DNA from 4 places in the Rhodoferax sp. BAB1 genome. Region 3 is predicted to be linked to each of the others. Evidence: predicted binding sites of a transcription regulator. Region 3 holds the regulator's gene; each other region holds the start of a gene.
The links. The regulator sigma-54, encoded in region 3, starts transcription at its own class of promoters, with help from an activator protein. The targets are predictions, from matches to a motif close to TGGCANGNAANCTGCTTT.
Positions count from the first base shown of each region.

Region 1 (4,606 bases), 1.2 Mb from region 3:
GTTCAGGTAGTTTTCCAGGCGCGCCAGCGGCGGCATGAAGACGTAGAGCAGGCTGGACTTGCCGCCGTGCGCGCCTTCGGCCTTGGGGCCGTTGGCGCGCATGGGGTCGCGCGCCTCCACGCACAGGGCGGTGCGTGTGATCCAGTGCGCGGATTCGAAGCGTTTCGGTTCTTGTGTCGGTGCAGCGCCTGCCGTCTGTCCCGCGGCGGCTCCGGTTGCTGTGCCGTCCTTGGTCGCGCCGCCGCTGCGCTGGTGCGGCGCGTACTGCGTGCGCAACTGTGCCGCCTGCGGCAGCGGCGAACGCGGCGCGTAGGGGTCCTGCTCGATCAGGTAGGGGTAGTCGCCGGGCTTGACCCAGGGCAGGGACTCCAGCGGCAGGCGGTAACCCATGGGGGAATCACCGGGCAGCAGGTACATGCGGTCATCGCGGAAGAACCAGGGCCCGGTGGACCAGCTGGCGCCTGCGAGCGTGGTGTCATTGGCCTGCAGCGGTAGCACATAACCCACCACGGCGTCGAGCTTCTGCCCGAAGACACGGCGCAGGCGGATGCGCTCCATCTCGTCGTCGAGCTTGGAGTCGAAGGGGTCCACGTTGACCGGCAGTTTGCGTTCGCGCCAGAGGTAGTAGAAAACGTCCTCGTAGCCCGGCTGGATGTACTGGTCCGTCATGCCCAGCTTCTTCGCCAGGGTGTGGGTGAAACGGCGCGCATCCTCGCTGGTGTAGGCGGCAGGCACGCGTTCGTCGGCAAACAGCTCGGGCTTGTGCCACAGCGCCTGGCCGTCCTGGCGCCAGTAGATCGACAGGGCCCAGCGCGGCAACTGCTCCCCCGGGTACCACTTGCCCTGGCCGAAGTGCAGGAAACCGCCGCGCCCGTATTCGGTGCGTAATTTGTGCACCAATTCGGTGGCATAGGCCCGTTTGGTCGGGCCCAGGGCGTCGGTGTTCCATTCTGGTGCGTCACGGTCGCTGGCGGCCACATAGGTCGGCTCGCCGCCCATGGTCAGGCGCACGTCACCGGCCTGCAGGCGGGCCTCCACCGCCTCCCCCAGTTGCATGACCTGGGCCCACTGCGCGTCGGTATAGGGTTTCGTGACGCGCGGCGATTCGTAGATGCGCGTGACCTGCATGTGGTGGGCGAACTCCACCTCGCTCTCGTCCACGCCGCCTTCGACCGGGGCCGCGCCCGAAGGCTGGGGCGTGCAGGCCAGGGGAATGTGGCCTTCACCGGCCATCAGGCCCGAGGTCGGGTCCAGGCCGACCCAGCCCGCGCCCGGCAGGTAGACCTCGCACCAGGCGTGCAGGTCGGTGAAGTCGACCTCGGTGCCGCTGGGGCCGTCCAGCGACTTCACGTCGGGCTTGAGCTGGATCAGGTAACCCGAGACAAAACGCGCCGCCAGCCCGCAATGGCGCAGCAGTTGCACCATGAGCCAGCCCGAGTCGCGGCAGGAGCCGCTGCCCAGGCCCAGGGTCTGCTCGGGCGTCTGCACGCCGGGTTCCATGCGGATCAGGTACTTGATGTCGTTCTGCAACTGCTGGTTGAGCTTGACCAGGAAGTCGATCGTGCGCATCTTCGTGCGGTCGATCCGGGCCATGTAGACCTTCATGTGCGGCGTGAGCGGCGGCACGGCCAGATAGGGGGCCAGTTCCTCGCGGGTAAGCGCGCTGTAGCTGAAGGGGAACTCTTCGGCCTCGGGTTCCAGGAAGAAGTCGAAGGGGTTGTAGACCGCCATCTCCACCACCAGGTCGACCGTGACCTTGAATTCGCGGGTGGTGTCAGGGAAAACCAGGCGGGCCTGGTAATTGGCAAAGGGGTCCTGTTGCCAGTTGATGAAATGGGTGGCAGGCTCGATCTTCAGGGAGTACGAAATGATCTTGCTGCGGCAATGCGGGGCCGGGCGCAGGCGGATGACCTGGGGCCCCAGGTTCACCAGGCGGTCGTACTTGTAATGCGTGACGTGGTTCAGGGCGGCGTGGATGGACATGGCAAGGACTCGGTCGGGTGCGGGCCGCCGCGGCAGCGCAGGCCCTGCTACCAGGACCGCAAGAACCGCGCCAGGCCCGGAAATTGCTGTATCCCCTGCAGGAGAAGGTGCCATGCTGAAATTCGACGAGATGTACACCAGACCGGCAGCTGCCGGGCAAAGCCAGAGCCAGGGCGGCGGGCAGGGTTCCTCGCAATCGCAGGGGGGGGCGTCCGCAGCAGAGGCGCGGGAACACTACCGCACCTACGCCCAGTGGCTGGCGCGCCAGAGCAGCGAGCTCATGAAGGCCCGGCGCGAAGAGGCCGAGATGATCTTCCGCCGCGTGGGCATCACCTTCGCGGTCTACGGCGCCAAGGACGAGGACGGCGCCGGCACCGAGCGGCTGATCCCTTTCGACCTGATCCCGCGCATCATCCCTGCGCGCGAGTGGGCCAGCATGGAACAAGGCCTGGTGCAGCGCGTGAACGCGCTCAACCGCTTCATCCACGACGTCTACCACGGGCAGGAGATCATCAAGGCCGGCCTCATCCCGGCCGAGCAGATTCTGAACAACGCGCAGTTCCGCCCCGAGATGATGGGCGTGGACGTGCCCAACCAGGTCTATTCGCACATCAGCGGCGTCGATATCGTGCGTGCGCCCAATGCGCAGGGTGAAGGCGAGTACTACGTGCTGGAGGACAACCTGCGTGTGCCCAGCGGCGTGAGCTATATGCTCGAAGACCGCAAGATGATGATGCGGCTCTTTCCCGATCTCTTCAGCGCGCATCGCGTGGCGCCGGTGGCGCACTACCCCGACCTGCTGCTGGAGACCCTGCGCGCCTCCAGCCCGGGCACCTCGGCCGAGCCCACCGTGGTGGTGCTCACGCCCGGCATGTACAACAGCGCCTACTTCGAGCATGCCTTCCTGGCCCAGCAGATGGGCGTGGAGCTGGTCGAGGGGCAGGACCTGTTCGTCAAGGACAACTTCGTCTACATGCGTACCACGCGCGGCCCGCGCCGGGTCGACGTGATCTACCGCCGGGTCGACGACGACTTCCTCGACCCCAGGGTCTTCCGCCCCACGTCCACCCTGGGCTGTCCGGGCCTGATGGATGCCTACCGCGCCGGCCACGTGGCCATCTGCAATGCCGTGGGCACGGGGGTGGCGGACGACAAGTCCATCTACCCCTATGTGCCGAAGATGATCGAGTTCTATCTGGGCGAGAAGCCCATCCTCAACAACGTGCCCACCTACATGTGCCGCAACGCGGAGGACCTGAAGTACGTGATGGCCAACCTCAAGGACCTGGTGGTCAAGGAGGTGCACGGCGCCGGGGGCTACGGCATGCTGGTCGGCCCGGCCTCGACCAAGGCCGAGATCGAGGACTTCGGCAAGGCCGTGCTGGCCAATCCGAGCAACTACATCGCCCAGCCCACGCTGAGCCTGTCCACCTGCCCCACTTTTGTGGAGCAGGGCATTGCCCCGCGCCACATCGACCTGCGGCCTTTCGTGCTCTCGGGCAAGGAAGTGCAGATGGTGCCGGGCGGCCTCACACGTGTCGCCCTCAAGGAAGGGTCGCTGGTCGTCAACTCCTCGCAGGGCGGGGGCACCAAGGACACCTGGATCCTGGAAATCTGAAGCGCTGAAGAGGAGACCATCATGCTGAGCCGAACCGCCGACCACCTCTACTGGATGAACCGCTACACCGAGCGTGCGGAAAAGCTGGCCGCAGGCCGGCTTTCACCAAAATACTGCGAGGCGCGCAGCGCCTGCGGTGTTTGAGGCCACAGGAGATATTTGAATGTTGTCACGTACCGCCGATCACCTTTACTGGATGAACCGCTACACGGAGCGGGCCGAAAACACCGCGCGCATGCTCAACGTGAACTACGAGACCTCGCTGCTGCCGCAGTCGGCGGCCGTGGCCCAGGTCGGCTGGCAGGGACTGCTGTCCATCAGCGAGCTGCTGCCGTCCTACACCGCGCTGTACGGCGAGATCACGGCCAAGGGTGTCATGGAGTTCATGGTCAGCGACCAGGACAACCCCTCGTCCATCATCTCCTGCCTGCGCGCCGCGCGCGAGAATGCACGCGCCGTGCGCGGCACGCTGACCACCGAAGTCTGGGAGACCCAGAACCAGACCTGGCTCTCGATCAACCAGATGCTCAAGAACGGCGAGTTCGAGCGCGATCCCGGCCAGTTCTTCGAATGGGTGAAGTTCCGCTCCCACCTCTCGCGCGGTGTCGCCGTGGGCACCATGCTGATGGACGAGTCGCTGCACTTCATGCGCCTGGGCACCTTCCTCGAACGCGCCGACAACACCGCGCGCCTGGTGGACGTGAAGTTCCATGCGGTGCAGAGCGACTTCTTCGGCAACGGCAAGCAGAAGGACCAGGAGTACGACTTCTACCACTGGAGCGCCATCCTGCGCAGCGTGAGCGGCTTCGAGATCTACCGCAAGGTCTACCGCGACGTGATCCGGCCCGAGCGCGTGGCCGAGCTGTTGATCCTGCGCCCCGACATGCCGCGTTCCCTGCACGCCAGCATGAACGAGGTGGTGAGCAACCTGCACCTGGTGGGCAGCGATAGCGACAGCGAAACCCTGCGCCATGCCGGCAAGCTGCGCGCCGAACTGCAATATGG
Region 1 is NZ_CP054424.1:1,029,752-1,034,357, forward strand. Features, by position in the region: gene HTY51_RS05065 (DUF2126 domain-containing protein) at 1-1,983, opposite strand, end outside; gene HTY51_RS05070 (circularly permuted type 2 ATP-grasp protein) at 2,096-3,601, shown strand; gene HTY51_RS05075 (alpha-E domain-containing protein) at 3,623-3,745, shown strand; gene HTY51_RS05080 (alpha-E domain-containing protein) at 3,765-4,606, shown strand, end outside.
Region 1: the regulator sigma-54 is predicted to act here: its motif matches at 2,056-2,073, upstream of HTY51_RS05070 (circularly permuted type 2 ATP-grasp protein).

Region 2 (4,606 bases), 190 kb from region 3:
ATGGCTCACTCAAGCGTGAATTTGCCGAAGGCCAGGGCTGGATTCCGCTGGAAGAGTCACCTGAAGGCCTGGTCATCATGTGCCTGGACCCTGAGGCCACGCGCGGTGCGCGGGTGGTGCCGCAAGTGTTCTCGCGCATCAACAAGTTTTCCTACCGCGTCACCACGCAGACCGAATTCGAGCAGACGTTGGCCCAGCTCTTTGGTGCCATAGCCGATGGCACCTCGATCGACCAGCTGCTGGCCGACATGGGCGGCCCGCTCGATGACGAGGGAAGCAACGACGATTCGCTGGAGTCGGCCGCGGCCGACAATGAACTGGTCAAGTTTGTCAACAAGATCATCATCGAGGCGTACCAGCAGAAGGCCTCGGACATCCACATCGAGCCCATGCCGGGCAAGCTCAAGACCGGTATCCGCTTCCGCATCGACGGCACCCTGATGCCCTACATTGAAGTGCCGGCGCATTTCCGCCAGGCCATGGTCACGCGCCTGAAGATCATGTGCGACCTCGATATTTCAGAGCGCCGCAAGCCGCAGGACGGCAAGATCAAGTTCAAGAAATATGGCCCGCTAGACATCGAGCTACGGGTGGCGACCATCCCGTCGGCTGGGGGTGTCGAAGACGTGGTGATGCGTATCCTGGCCGCGGGCGAACCGATCCCGCTGGAAAAACTGGGCCTGACTTCGCACAATCGTGAACGGCTGGAATCCACCGTCAGCAAGCCCTACGGCCTGTTTTATGTCTGCGGCCCGACCGGCTCCGGCAAGACCACCACCCTGCATTCCATCCTGAAATTCCTCAACACGCCCGATACCAAGATCTGGACGGCAGAGGACCCGGTGGAAATCACGCAAAAGGGCCTGCGCCAGGTGCAGATCAACAAGAAAGCCGGCATCGACTTCGCCTTGATCATGCGCGCCTTCCTGCGTGCCGACCCGGACATCATCATGGTCGGCGAGTCGCGCGACAAGGAAACCGTGTCCATGGGCGTGGAAGCCTCGCTGACGGGTCACCTGGTGTTTTCCACCCTGCACACCAACTCCGCGCCCGAGTCCATCACGCGTCTGCTGGACATGGGCATGGACCCGTTCAACTTTGCCGATGCGCTGCTGGGCATCCTGGCCCAGCGTCTGGCCAAGAAGCTTTGTGACTGCAAGGAGCCCTACACCCCCGGCACATCGGAGGTCAACAGCTTCATCTCCGAGTACGCCCAGGAATTGCGTAACACCAAGGCCTGGAAGGCCGATTTCAGCGGCGAAGCCCAGAAACTCTATGAGGAATGGGTGGTCAACTACGGCGAAGACGGCAAGCTGCGCTTCTACAAGCCGGTCGGCTGCGACAAGTGCAACAAGACCGGCTACAAGGGCCGCTTGGGCCTGCACGAACTGCTGATCGCCGATGACCACATCAAGAAGCTGGTGCAGGAGCGCGCCCGCGTGGCCGAAATCTTCGCCGCCGCCGTGGAAAGCGGCATGAGGACCCTGAAAATGGACGGCATGGAAAAGATCATGCTGGGGGTGACCGATCTGAAACAGGTACGCCAGGTTTGCATCAAGTGACAAAGCTGGCCGGACAAAAATGTCATTCTGGAGCCGAGGGTGGACAGAAATGAACCTGAAATTGGCCGTAACTCAGGGAATTCGCCCCAAAGCAACAACTTAGTTCACGGTTTCAGGCTGGCACGGAAACTGCAAAACAAGAACCATACAGCCCTGCTGTATCCATTTCTTTAACCAAGGAGCTTTATATGAAGCGTGCAATGCAAAAGGGTTTCACCCTGATCGAACTGATGATCGTGGTCGCGATCATCGGTATTCTGGCCGCCGTCGCCCTGCCGGCTTATCAGGACTACACCATCCGTGCCAAAGTTTCGGAAGTTGTTCTGGCTGCGTCGCAGTGCCGTACCAGCGTGACCGAGGTCTATCAATCGAATTCCGCAGCCTCGCTGCCGACCGGTGGTAACTGGGGCTGTGAATTCGCGGCGGGTGCCAGCACCGGCCCGACCAAGTATGTGGGCGCAGTGCAAACCAATGCCCGCGGCGACATCCGTGTGACCGTGATCGGCCTGGCGCCGTCCATCCCCGCTACCGGCTCTTACGTTGTGCTGTCTCCGACGCTGAATGCTTCGGCGCAAGTGAGCGCTTGGGAGTGCGGTCCTAACGGCACCATGCCGGCCAAGTATCTGCCCGGCTCCTGCCGCTCGACGGCCATCACCACGACGGGCACGTTCCTACCTTGAACTGCTTAAGGTGACGGTATGAATCAAAGGGCTCTTCGGAGCCCTTTTTAGTTTTGGAGACATCTGAGCATGCCCGTGTTGATATTCGCCTCGCTTTTATGCTTGGGGTGGCTGGTTCCCGATCACTTTCCGCCGTGGCAGGCGTTTCATAACGAAGCTCCGGTCTTTTTGGGACTGATACTGGCTGCACTGATCATGGTGTGGCGCCGCAAACTGCAGCGGTGGCAGGTGCCGGCAGGTCTCTTTCCCAGCCTCGCACTGATGGGGATAGCATTGGCACAGTATGTCTTTGGCCAACTGGTATTCGCCGGTGACCTATGGCTGGTGTGGCTCTATGTCGGCGGTTTCGGACTCGCCTGGCTGCTCGGCCATGTCTGGGCGGAAGGAGGCGAGAAAACCCATTTCACGGCCTTCGACACCCTGGTCCTGGCATTCGCAACGGGTGCGACGGTTTCCGCTTTGATGTGCTTCGTCCAGTGGTTCGAGTTGGAGGGAGACTGGGCGCCCTGGGTGATGTCGGCAGCACACAGCACGCGCGCCATTGCCAATCTGGCGCAGCCCAATCAGCTCTCTACGCTGCTGCTCACTGGGGTGATTGCAACCGCGGTACTCTATGAAAGACGTCGTGTCAGTGGTGAACTGGCCCTTCTGTTGATCGGGCTGCAAAGTCTGGCCGCCGTTCTGACGCAGTCTCGCACCGGCTTATTGGTGGTCGTCATGCTGGTGATCACGGCTTGGTGGGGAGCCAAGGCTTGGAGACAGGTTTCTTTCCGGCAGGTGTTCATGTGGGGTTTGGCATTTGTGTTTCTCAGCCTGCTGTTTCAATGGGGTGCGCAAGGCACAGCCAAAGCAGCAATCGGTGGGCAGGCTCTGCAGGTTGGAACGCGGCCACTGCTTTGGCAGCAGTTTGCGGCAGCCTTGAGTGAATCTCCATGGCTGGGCTATGGCTGGCTACAGACGGTACGTGCACAGGAGGTCGGGGCGTTAACAGTCCCAGGCCAGGAGCAGGCTACCTATACACACAACCACTTGCTCGATCTGGCCATCTGGTTAGGGTTGCCGCTGACATTGCTCTTGATCGCTTGGATCTCGTTGATCGTCTGGCAACGCCGCAAAGGACTCCACGAGCCGAAAGTGGTCATGGCGCTATTTTGCTTATTGCCCATCGGATGCCATGCCTTGTTGGAATTCCCGTTGGCCTATGCCTATTTCTTGTTTCCAGCAGGGGTTCTCCTGGGCATGATGGACCGCTGGACGGAAGGGGCAAAGGTGGGTCGAGTTTTCATACCGGCGGTTGTGACAGGTGCATTCGTGGCGTCGTATGCCCTGCTGGCCTCAGGAGTGGTCCTGGACTACGTTGCAGCCGAAGAAGATTTCAGGGTGGCACGATTTGAAAATCGCAAGCTTGGTGAAACACCGGCAGATTACAAAGTACCAGAGTTGAAATTATTAGATCAGCTTCGCACGATGTTGAGAGCGCTGCGGCTGAAGGCCACGCCAAACATGGCTGAGGCCGAGATAGAGCTGCTGGCAAAGGCATCCAACAGATATTTCTGGACAGCTCTTCACTTTAAATATGCGTTGGCCCTGGGATTGAATGGCCGACCAGAGCAGGCAACCAGAGAGCTGGAGTTGATCAGAGGATTATTCGGGGAAAAAATCTACGCTGCGGTCCGGGAAGACTTTCTGCGTCTGCAGCGAGAGGTGCACCCCCAGCTCGAGCGCGTGATGATTCCATGACATGGAGAACAAACTGCGTTTGCGCGAACGGCGGAACTCCTTATTCACCGCGTTGCTGATCGCCACTCCCTGGCTGATAGAGCCAGCAGGAGGACCCACCCCATGGGTATGGCCTTGGCTAGTGAGCATGGTATGTACGGCTTTGCTACTCTTGGCGGCGCCCATGGCTCCTGGGCAAGGCCGGTTGGCAATAGCAGTCTTTCTGGTTCCGCTCGGGCTTCAGTTGTGGGTTTCGCATACTCAGCTGCTCAGTGCATCAATCTCAGTGACGATCATCCTACTCGCGGTCGTTTTTGCAGGCAATTGGATTCAGTCCCACGGAGGTGCGGGGGCGCTGGCGGCTGGCTGGCTGGCTGCAGGACTGTTAAGTAGCCTGATCGCAATCTGCCAGTACTTCGAGGTGGAGCAATTATTCGCTTACATGAGTGTTGCGGGGCCAGGGGAGGTCTATGCAAACCTCAGGCAACGCAACCAGTTTGCCAGTCTGACCAATATTGGGCTTGCGAGTGTCCTCTTCTGGATTGCCGATGGTGCAGAAAAAGGCAAACCGCGAGAGATTCGATGGGCGGTGTTGCTTGCGGTTGTGTTGTTGGTGATGGGCAATGCGCTATCCGGATCAAGAAC
Region 2 is NZ_CP054424.1:3,503,590-3,508,195, forward strand. Features, by position in the region: gene HTY51_RS16995 (GspE/PulE family protein) at 1-1,562, shown strand, start outside; gene HTY51_RS17000 (pilin) at 1,751-2,242, shown strand; gene HTY51_RS17005 (PglL family O-oligosaccharyltransferase) at 2,312-3,982, shown strand; gene HTY51_RS17010 (Wzy polymerase domain-containing protein) at 3,984-4,606, shown strand, end outside.
Region 2: the regulator sigma-54 is predicted to act here: its motif matches at 1,681-1,698, upstream of HTY51_RS17000 (pilin).

Region 3 (4,606 bases):
CGCGTGCCGAGCCCCTGATCATCTCGAACTTGAAGAGCCGGCACTCCAGCGGGCCGTTCCACATGGGCACACGGCGCGATTCCTTCAGGCGCATCTTGCTGGGCAATTTGAGGTCGGGCGTGAGCACCCAGGCGGTCCAGCCGCTGTAGTTCTTCTTCCAGTGGCTGGCCAGCTTGCTGAAGAATTCGTTGTCGTCGCCGGCCTGTTCCGTCTCGGGCAGCTCACGCGCGCCAAAGCGCGCGGCGCCCGCAAAGCCGCCGGCCTCGATGCGTTCGCCATAGGGCGGGTTGACCAGCATCACACCCGGCGTGGCGCAGGGCGGCATGCGCTGCAGGGCGTCACCGCCACGGAACTCGATCACGTCAGCCACGCCGGCCCGCTGGGCATTGCGCTGGGCAAAGTCCACCATGCGGTGCGACACGTCGCTGCCGTAGATCAGCGCGGCCTGGCCCGGCTCGGGCTTGACCACCGCCTGCGCGGCCTCGCTCTTCATCTCGGCCCATTCGGGGGCGCGGAAGGGGCGGTATTTCTCGAAGGCAAAACGACGCAGGGAACCGGCCGCGATGTTGCAGGCAATCTGCGCCGCCTCGATGGCGATGGTGCCGCTGCCGCAGCAGGGGTCGTACAGCGGCGTCAGGTCACCGTCGGCGTCGCCCTCGGCCCAGCCGCTGGCGGCGATCATGGCGGCGGCCAGGGTTTCCTTCAGGGGCGCATCACCCTTGTCCTCGCGCCAGCCGCGCTTGAACAGCGGTTCGCCCGAGGTGTCGATGTAGAGTGAGCAGCTGTCGGTGGTCAGGTGGGCGTAGATGCGCACATCGGGCCACTGGGTGTCCACATCGGGGCGCACGCCGCCCGAGGTTTCGCGAAAACGGTCACAGACCGCATCCTTCACCTTCAGCGCCGCGAAGTTCAGCGAGGTCAGCGGGCTGTGCTGGGCCGTGATCTCGACCTTGATGCTTTCCTTCGGTGTGAACCACTGCTCCCAGGGCACTGCCATGGCGGCGCGGTACAGGTCCTGCTCGCTGCGGTACTCGGTGTAGGACACCAGCACCAGCACACGCTGCGCCAGGCGGCTGTAGAGATTGAGCAGCATGGCCTGCGCAAACGAGGTGCGCACCGCCACCCCGCCACGTTGTTTGGTGATGCAGCCCGGCGGCAGGTCCGTGATCCGCAGGATCTCGGGGGCCAGATAGTCCTCGACGCCGGCGGCGCAGGGCAGGAACAATTGAAGCTGGTTCACAAGGCTTTCCGTAAATTCGCGGGCGCGATCTTGAGCGCCTCGCGGTATTTGGCGACCGTGCGTCGCGCGCACTCGATACCCTGCTCCTTGAGCATCTCGGAGAGCTGGCTGTCGGACAGGGGTTTCTTGACACTCTCGGCGCTGACGAACTGCTTGATCAGCGCGCGCACCGCCGTGCTGGAGGCATTGCCGCCGGACTCGGTGCCCAGGCCCGAGCCGAAGAAGTACTTGAGCTCGTAGGTGCCGAAGGGCGTGGCCATGTACTTGGCCGTGGTCACGCGGCTGATGGTGGACTCGTGCAGGCCGAGCTCGTCGGCGATCTCGCGCAGCACCAGCGGGCGCATGGCCAGCTCGCCGTGCATGAAGAAGTTCTTCTGTCGCTCGACGATGGCGCTGGAGACACGCAGGATGGTGTCGAAGCGCTGCTGGATGTTCTTGATGAACCAGCGCGCCTCCTGCAGGCGCTGCTGCAGCGCGGCGTGGTTGTCGGCGCTGCGGCCGCCGGCCTTGTGGCCCTTGAGCGCATTGGCATAGATATCGTGCACGCGCAGCCGCGGCATGATGTCCGGGTTGAGCTGCACGCGAAAGCGGGTCTGCGCGCCGCTGCCGCTGCGCACGACCAGCACGTCGGGCACGATGACGTTGCGCTCGACATTGACGAAACGCCGCCCGGGCTTGGGCTCCAGCCGCGCCACCAGGCCCAGGGCCTCACGCGTCAGGGCTTCGCTGCCGCCACAGAGCTGGGCGAGTTTGCGGAGATCGCGCCGCGCCAGCAGTTCCGGCGGCTGCTCGACCATGCGCAGGGCCTGGGCCACCACGGCCGGTTCCGGCAGGTTCTGCGCGCCGCGCATGGCCTCGGCCTGCAGGGCCAGCAACTGCAGGCGCAGGCACTCGGCCATGTTGCGCGCACCCACGCCGGTGGGCTCCAGGCTTTGCAGCAGACGCAGCGCGAGCTCGAAGTGGGCGAGCAGGGCCTCCAGATGCTCGCCTTCCTCGCCGGCCAGGCCCTGGGCCAGCGATTCGAGCGTGTCCTCCAGGTAACCGTCCTCGTTGAGGGACTCGATCAGGAACTGCAGGGCGGCACGGTCTTCGGCCCCCAGGCGCAGGGACAGGGCCTGGCGCTTGAGGAAGTCCTGCAGCGATTCCTGGCTGCGCGCCAGCTCGGTGGCATCGGCCTCATCGTCCTCGCGCGCGCCGTTGCGCGCCGGCGCGTCACCGCCCCACTCGCTGTCGTCGGGCGACATGTCCACGCTGCCATCGCCCTCCCAGCTGCCCTCGCTCTCCAGGCTGCTCACCGCGACGCTTTCGTCCGGCGCCTCGCTGGACGAAGCGCTGCTGCTGTAGTCGTAGTCGCCCTCGTCCTGCGCCACCGGGGTATCGGCACGCTCCAGGCCATGGGCCTCACGCTCAACGCTGTCGTCGGCGCGCTCCAGGAAGGGGTTCTCGTCGAGCAGTTGCTCGACCTCCTGGTTGAGCTCCAGCGTGGAGAGCTGCAGGAGACGGATGGACTGCTGCAGCTGGGGCGTGAGCGCCAGATGCTGGGAGACCCGCAGCGACAGTCCCTGTTTCATGTTGTCAGTCCGATGTGCAGGGCAAGCCCTCTCACATCTTGAAGTGCTCGCCCAGGTAGACCCGGCGCACGTCGGCGTTGTTGACGATGTCGCCCGGCGTACCCTGGGCCAGCACGCGGCCTTCGCTGATGATGTAGGCGTGATCGCAGATGCCCAGCGTCTCGCGCACATTGTGGTCGGTGATCAGCACGCCGATGCCGCGCGCCTTCAGGAAGCTGATGATGCGCTGGATCTCGATCACGGCGATCGGGTCGATGCCGGCGAAAGGTTCGTCGAGCAGGATGAAACGCGGTTGCGTGGCCAGGGCGCGGGCAATCTCCACACGACGGCGCTCGCCGCCCGAGAGCGCCAGCGCGGGCGACAGGCGCAACTTCTCCACGCGCAGGTCCTGCAGCAGGGCCGTGAGGCGCAGCTCGATCTCGTCCTTGCGCAAGGGCTTGCCGTCCGCGTCGCGCTGCAGCTCCAGCACGGCACGCACGTTGTCCTCGACGTTGAGCTTGCGGAAGATCGATGCCTCCTGCGGCAGGTAGCTCAGGCCCATGCGGGCGCGCTGGTGGATGGGCATGTGCTCCACCGGCTGGTCGTCGATCAGGATCTCGCCGGCGCTGGCACGCACCAGGCCCACGATCATGTAGAACGAAGTGGTCTTGCCCGCGCCATTGGGGCCCAGCAGTCCGACCACCTCGCCCTTGCGCACCGTCAGCGAGACGTCCTTGACGACCTCGCGGCTGCCGTAGAACTTCTTCAGGTGGCGGGCTTCGAGCCGGCTCGGGTCGCCGCCGGGCAGGGTGTCGGGGGCGGTGGCCGTGTCGGGCTGGGTATCGGGCGGGATCGTGCCGGCCATCTGCTGGCTGTCGCTCACTTGCGCCCTCCGAGGGAATCGTCGTTGCGCAGCGGCACGCCCGGGCGCGATGCGGCCGGCTGCGGCGCCTCGCTGCGCGGCGTCAGCGTGGCGCGTACGCGCCCGCTGCCCTTTTGCTGTCCGCCGTCCACGGTGAAGACATCCGTCAGGCTGTTGTACTGGATGATGTTGCCGGTCACCAGGTCGGCCACCTGGCTGCCGCGCAGGCGACGCAGCTCCGCGTTCCTGATCAGCTTGAAGACGTCGGCACGGCCGTCGTATTCGATGGTCTCGCTCTCGCCTTCGATGTATTCGTCATCGCCGTCGCGCTTCTGGCGGAAGGTGGCGCGCTGGCCGGCCTCGGCCGTCACCACGCCAAACTGGTAACCCTGCGGATCCTGGCGCACCTCGATACGGGCGCCCTTGATGATGATGGAACCCCGCGTCAGCACCACATTGCCGCTGAAGACGCTGGTCTGCCTGAGGTCGTCATAGCGCAGGGCGTCGGCCTCAATGTTCATCGGCTTCTTGCTGTCGGCCTTTTCGGCCCCGGCCAGGCCCGCGCTCAGTGCACAAGCGGCACACAGCAGGAGCCGGAGGATGGGAAATTTCATAAAGGCACGAATCTTGCTCTTTGGGGTCTGGGGCATTGTAATCGCGCCGGGCCGCTGGTCCAGGCCTTGCTTGGGCCTCTTTTCCTGAGCCTGCCGGTTTCGTGAGAGACTTCCAGCCCCAGGCTCCAGCCTTGACTGAAGCCCGTCAGGACCCCGCCCCACCCGCGCGGGCCCCCAACGCCCACCTCAGCTTGCGACCACCCGCCATGGACCTGCTTTTCATCGCCGACCCGCTGGAATCGTTCAAGACCTACAAGGACAGCACCTTTGCCATGATGCGCGAGGCACAGCGCCGCGGCCACACCGTGGCAGCCTGCGAGCCGCAGCAGCTGGGCTGGCA
Region 3 is NZ_CP054424.1:3,691,754-3,696,359, reverse strand. Features, by position in the region: gene HTY51_RS17870 (class I SAM-dependent RNA methyltransferase) at 1-1,240, opposite strand, end outside; gene rpoN (RNA polymerase factor sigma-54) at 1,237-2,811, opposite strand; gene lptB (LPS export ABC transporter ATP-binding protein) at 2,843-3,655, opposite strand; gene lptA (lipopolysaccharide transport periplasmic protein LptA) at 3,670-4,266, opposite strand; gene gshB (glutathione synthase) at 4,473-4,606, shown strand, end outside.

Region 4 (4,606 bases), 1.5 Mb from region 3:
GCGCGGTGAACTTTCCCTACCTCTCCGACGGCATGTGGTTCCTGACGCAGCACAAGCGCTGGGGCCTGCTCAAAGACCACCCGGACTACCTGGGCGTGGCCAAGCAGATCAACCAGATCGACCTGTACAAGCAGGTGGCTTCGGCCCTGAAGGTGTCGGTGCCCAAGGATGTCATGCGCACCAGCAAGCTGATCGACGGCGTGGTCTGGGACGGCAAGGACCCGAAGAAGTACGCCGACGGTTTCAAGATCAAGGCCTGAGGGCCGGCAAAGGAAAGCATCATGGTCAGCGCCGTGTTTCACACCCCCCTGGAACGGGCCACCCCCGTTCCCCTCCCGCCCACTGGCGGGAAAAAGGCCGCGACCCCGGCAGCCCCCGCTGTGGAGGCGGTCAAGACGCCGGGCTACGACTGGCGCGGCCTGTGGCTGCGCGTGATCCCCCCGGTGCTGGGCCTGGCCCTGCTGGTGGGCATCTGGGCGCTGGTGGCCATCACCAGCAACAGCAGCATCCCCAGCCCGGCCGAGACCTTCAAGCAGGCGCTCGACGTGTTCAGCGATCCCTTCTACCGCAAGGGACCGAACGACCAGGGCGTGGGCTGGAACGTGCTGATGTCCCTCGAGCGTGTCGCCCTGGGCTTCGGCCTGGCGGCCGCGGTGGGCATCCCGGCCGGTTTCATGATCGGGCGCTTCACCTTCCTGAGCCGCATGTTCAACCCGCTGATCAGCCTGCTGCGCCCGGTCTCGCCCCTGGCCTGGCTGCCCATCGGCCTGCTGGTCTTCAAGGGCGCCAACCCGGCGGCCATCTGGACCATCTTCATCTGCTCGATCTGGCCCATGATCATCAACACCGCGGTGGGCGTGCAGCGTGTGCCGCAGGACTACATGAACGTGGCGCGTGTGCTGCAGCTCTCGGAATGGAAGATCGTCACCAAGATCCTCTTCCCCGCCGTGCTGCCCTACATGCTGACCGGCGTGCGCCTGGCGGTGGGCACGGCCTGGCTGGTGATCGTCGCGGCCGAGATGCTGACCGGCGGCGTGGGCATCGGGTTCTGGGTCTGGGACGAGTGGAACAACCTCAACGTCAAGAACATCATCATCGCCATCTTCGTGATCGGCATCGTCGGCCTGGTGCTGGAGTTCGCGCTGATCAAGCTGGCCACCGCCTTCACCTTCGAAGAAGTCAAGAACTGAGGAGTCCGCCATGAACGAATCACTGAGCACCAAGTACATCGAAGTCCAGGGCGTCGAGCAGACCTTCAAGACCGCCAAGGGCTCCTTCCCTGCGCTGCGCGACATCAACCTCACGGTCGCCAAGGGCGAGTTCGTGGCGCTGATCGGTCACTCGGGCTGTGGCAAGTCCACCCTGCTCAACCTGATCGCCGGCCTGACCACCCCCACCAACGGCACCCTGCTGTGCGCCAACCGCGAAATCTCGGGCCCCGGCCCCGAGCGCGCCGTGGTGTTCCAGAACCATTCGCTGCTGCCCTGGCTGACCTGCTACGAGAACGTCTACCTCGCCGTGGAACGCGTCTTCGGCGCCGGCAGCAAGAGCACGGGCGCCGCCGCCGAGAACAAGGCCCAGCTCAAGGCCCGCACCGAAGCCGCCCTGGCCCTGGTGGGCCTGACACCCGCGGCACAAAAGCGCCCCGGCGAGATCTCGGGCGGCATGAAACAGCGCGTGGGCATCGCCCGCGCCCTCTCCATGGAACCCCAGGTGCTGCTGATGGACGAACCCTTCGGCGCCCTGGATGCGCTCACCCGCGCCAAGCTGCAGGACGAGTTGCTGGAGATCGTGGCGCGCACGAAAAGCACCGTGGTCATGGTCACGCACGATGTGGACGAGGCCGTGCTGCTGAGCGACAAGATCGTGATGATGACCAACGGACCCGCCGCCACCATCGGCGAAGTGCTGGCCGTGGACCTGCCGCGTCCGCGCAAGCGTGTGGAGCTGGCCGAAGACCCGCGTTACATCAACTACCGCAAGGCCGTGATCGACTTCCTCTACACGCGCCAGGCGCACGTGGAAAAAGCGGCTTGAATTAAGTACACCCCCGTGCCGCGCCTGAGCGCGGCCCCACCCTCAAGGGGGCGACACCAGCGGCCCGGCGAAGCCGGTTCCGCGGTGTCCCTGGGTTGGAAACCGGGCACAGCGGCTGTCGAGATGACCGCCCCAAGTCCGGGCGCAGATATTGCTTGCACTGAGATGAACAGGCCAAAGCCGGCTTGAAATCCCGCATTCGGTGCAAAGACGCACCGGATCGTTCCAGACGAAGGCGTCCACACGTGCGCAGCCCTGCTGCCATGCACGTGTCGACGCCTTTTTTGTTGGCCCACGGACAAGCACGATGAACAGCTTTCGCAATTTCCTTCAGGCCGGCCACAGCCCCACGCTGCTGGCCTCCTTCGTGTATTTCACCTACTGCTGCGGCGTCTGGGTGACCAACGGCGCCATGGCGCCCTTCATCAAGGAATCGCTGCAGCTCAGCCCCGCGCAGATCGGGCTGATGCTCTCCATCCCCATCTTTGCCGGCGCGCTCATGCGTTTCCCGCTGGGCATCCTGGCCCAGTACATCGGGCGCAAGAACGCCACCCTGGTGGAAATGGGCGGCATCGCCATCGCCCTGCTCTTTGGCTACTTCTTCGTCGAGTCCTTCAACGACCTGCTGGCCATGGGTGTGCTGCTGGGCATTGCCGGCGCCAGCTTCGGTGTGGCGCTCTCGCTGGGCTCGGGTTCCTTCCCCGCGCGCTACAAGGGCCTGGCCATGGGCCTGGTGGGTGCGGGCAATGTAGGCACCTCGGTCTCGGCCCTGCTGGCGCCACAGCTGGCCCAGGCCTACGGCTGGAAAGCCGTCTACGGCCTGGCGGCGCTGGGCCTGCTGCTGCCCGTGCTGGTGATGGTCTTCATCGCGCGCGAGCCCGACGACGTGGACAAGCACGCCAGCTTTCGCGACCACATCGCCTGCCTGTTCGAAAAAGACGGCTGGGCCTTCAGCGTCATCTACGCCATCACCTTCGGTGGTTTCATCGGCCTGACCACCTTCCTGCCCAGCTACTACTACGACCAGTTCGGCGTGAGCAAGGTGCAGGCCGGCCAGCTCACCATGCTGGCCGCCTTCATGGGCGCGGCGCTGCGCATCTTCGGCGGCTGGATCTCGGACCACTGGGGTGGCATCAACACGCTCACCGCCGTGATGGTCATCATCACCATCACCCTGCTGCTGTGCGGGCTGGCCGGCGGCTCGCTGGTGCTCACCACCCTGCTCATGATGCTGTGCTTCGCCGCTTTAGGCGCGGGCAACGGCGCGCTGTTCCAGCTGGTGCCGCTGCGCTGGCCGCTGACCACGGCCGTGGCCGGCTCCATGATCGGCGAGATCGGCGCCCTCGGCGGCGGCCTGGTGCCCAATGCCATGGGCCTGTCCAAGCAATACACCGGCACCTATTTCTGGGGCTTCGCCTTGTTCGCCCTGCTCTCGCTGCTGGTGCTGGGCATGACACGCGTGATGCAACTACGCTGGACGAGGACATGGGCGGAGAAAGGTGGTCGTGCACGCAGTGCATGACCCCTGACTTATCGGCACTCAAGGTGAATTTTTACCCTAGGAGACAGCAAGATGGAACAGGCAACATTGCTCAAGATCGCCAAATTACGAACCCTGGCGGCACGTCACGGCAAGAGCTTCGATGTGGTGCAGTTCGCGGCCAACCGCACCTTCGCCCGCGAGACCTTGTCCGCGTTGATGGACACGGCCGACCCTGATCTGCTGGTGGCAGGGCTCGAACTCATGGATGCGCTGGGCATGACGGCCTCCAGCGAAGGGACCCGTCCCGCCCTGCTCGCGGCCGACCCCAAGACCAAGGCAGAAGCCCCCAAGACCGACGCGCGTTACGTCGGGCGCCTGCGATAAGCCGACGCTCTCGTCGTTTGGTACGTGTCGAAAGCGAGCCCACACGCGAGAGCAAAAAGCCGAAGCGCTGAACAGCGCCAACCTGCAACTCAAGGCCGCCACCCGCAAGGCCGCCAATCAGGACCAGGCAGCCATCGCGGCCTGATACGCGGCAGCGTTAAGAAGCCGGTCTCCCGTTCGGGAGGGCCGGCTTTTTTTATGGGTTTCAGCGACGCAGATTCCATATCGGATAGTCGACCGCTTGGTCGCCTCTAGTCGGTCAGTTTCATGTACGTGTGGAGGCGTCCATACACAAAGGGTTAGGCGTCACTTCGGATTGACACAAGCGGAAGAGTAATCTGAGCTCCTCCCAGCACACCGTCAGACGCGTGCTACAGGGGGCAACTTGTCATTCCACGATTTGCTGGAAACGAATGACTCCCGCAGTTGACGGCGTTGTAGAGCACGGTCACCGAAAGCGCAGCCAGCAAGACACAAGCAAGCAACGGCGTGGTCTTCAGACCTCGTGAAAGAAGGCTGGGGTTGTGCTCGAGGAGCGAGATGTCGGAAATACTGATCCACCGCAGATACAGAGCTGCGACTCCAACCGCGATGACTTGCAGGAGTACTGCAACAATGGCCTTCTCCCATGCGATTGGCTCCGGTGACGCAAGGAAGAACCGCTGGATCAGCGCGTGTAGATCGAAAGCTGCAAGCATGAGC
Region 4 is NZ_CP054424.1:2,230,167-2,234,772, forward strand. Features, by position in the region: gene HTY51_RS10735 (CmpA/NrtA family ABC transporter substrate-binding protein) at 1-260, shown strand, start outside; gene ntrB (nitrate ABC transporter permease) at 282-1,190, shown strand; gene HTY51_RS10745 (ABC transporter ATP-binding protein) at 1,201-2,037, shown strand; gene HTY51_RS10750 (nitrate/nitrite transporter) at 2,345-3,559, shown strand; gene HTY51_RS10755 (hypothetical protein) at 3,611-3,904, shown strand; gene HTY51_RS10760 (hypothetical protein) at 4,276-4,606, opposite strand, start outside.
Region 4: the regulator sigma-54 is predicted to act here: its motif matches at 2,178-2,195, upstream of HTY51_RS10750 (nitrate/nitrite transporter).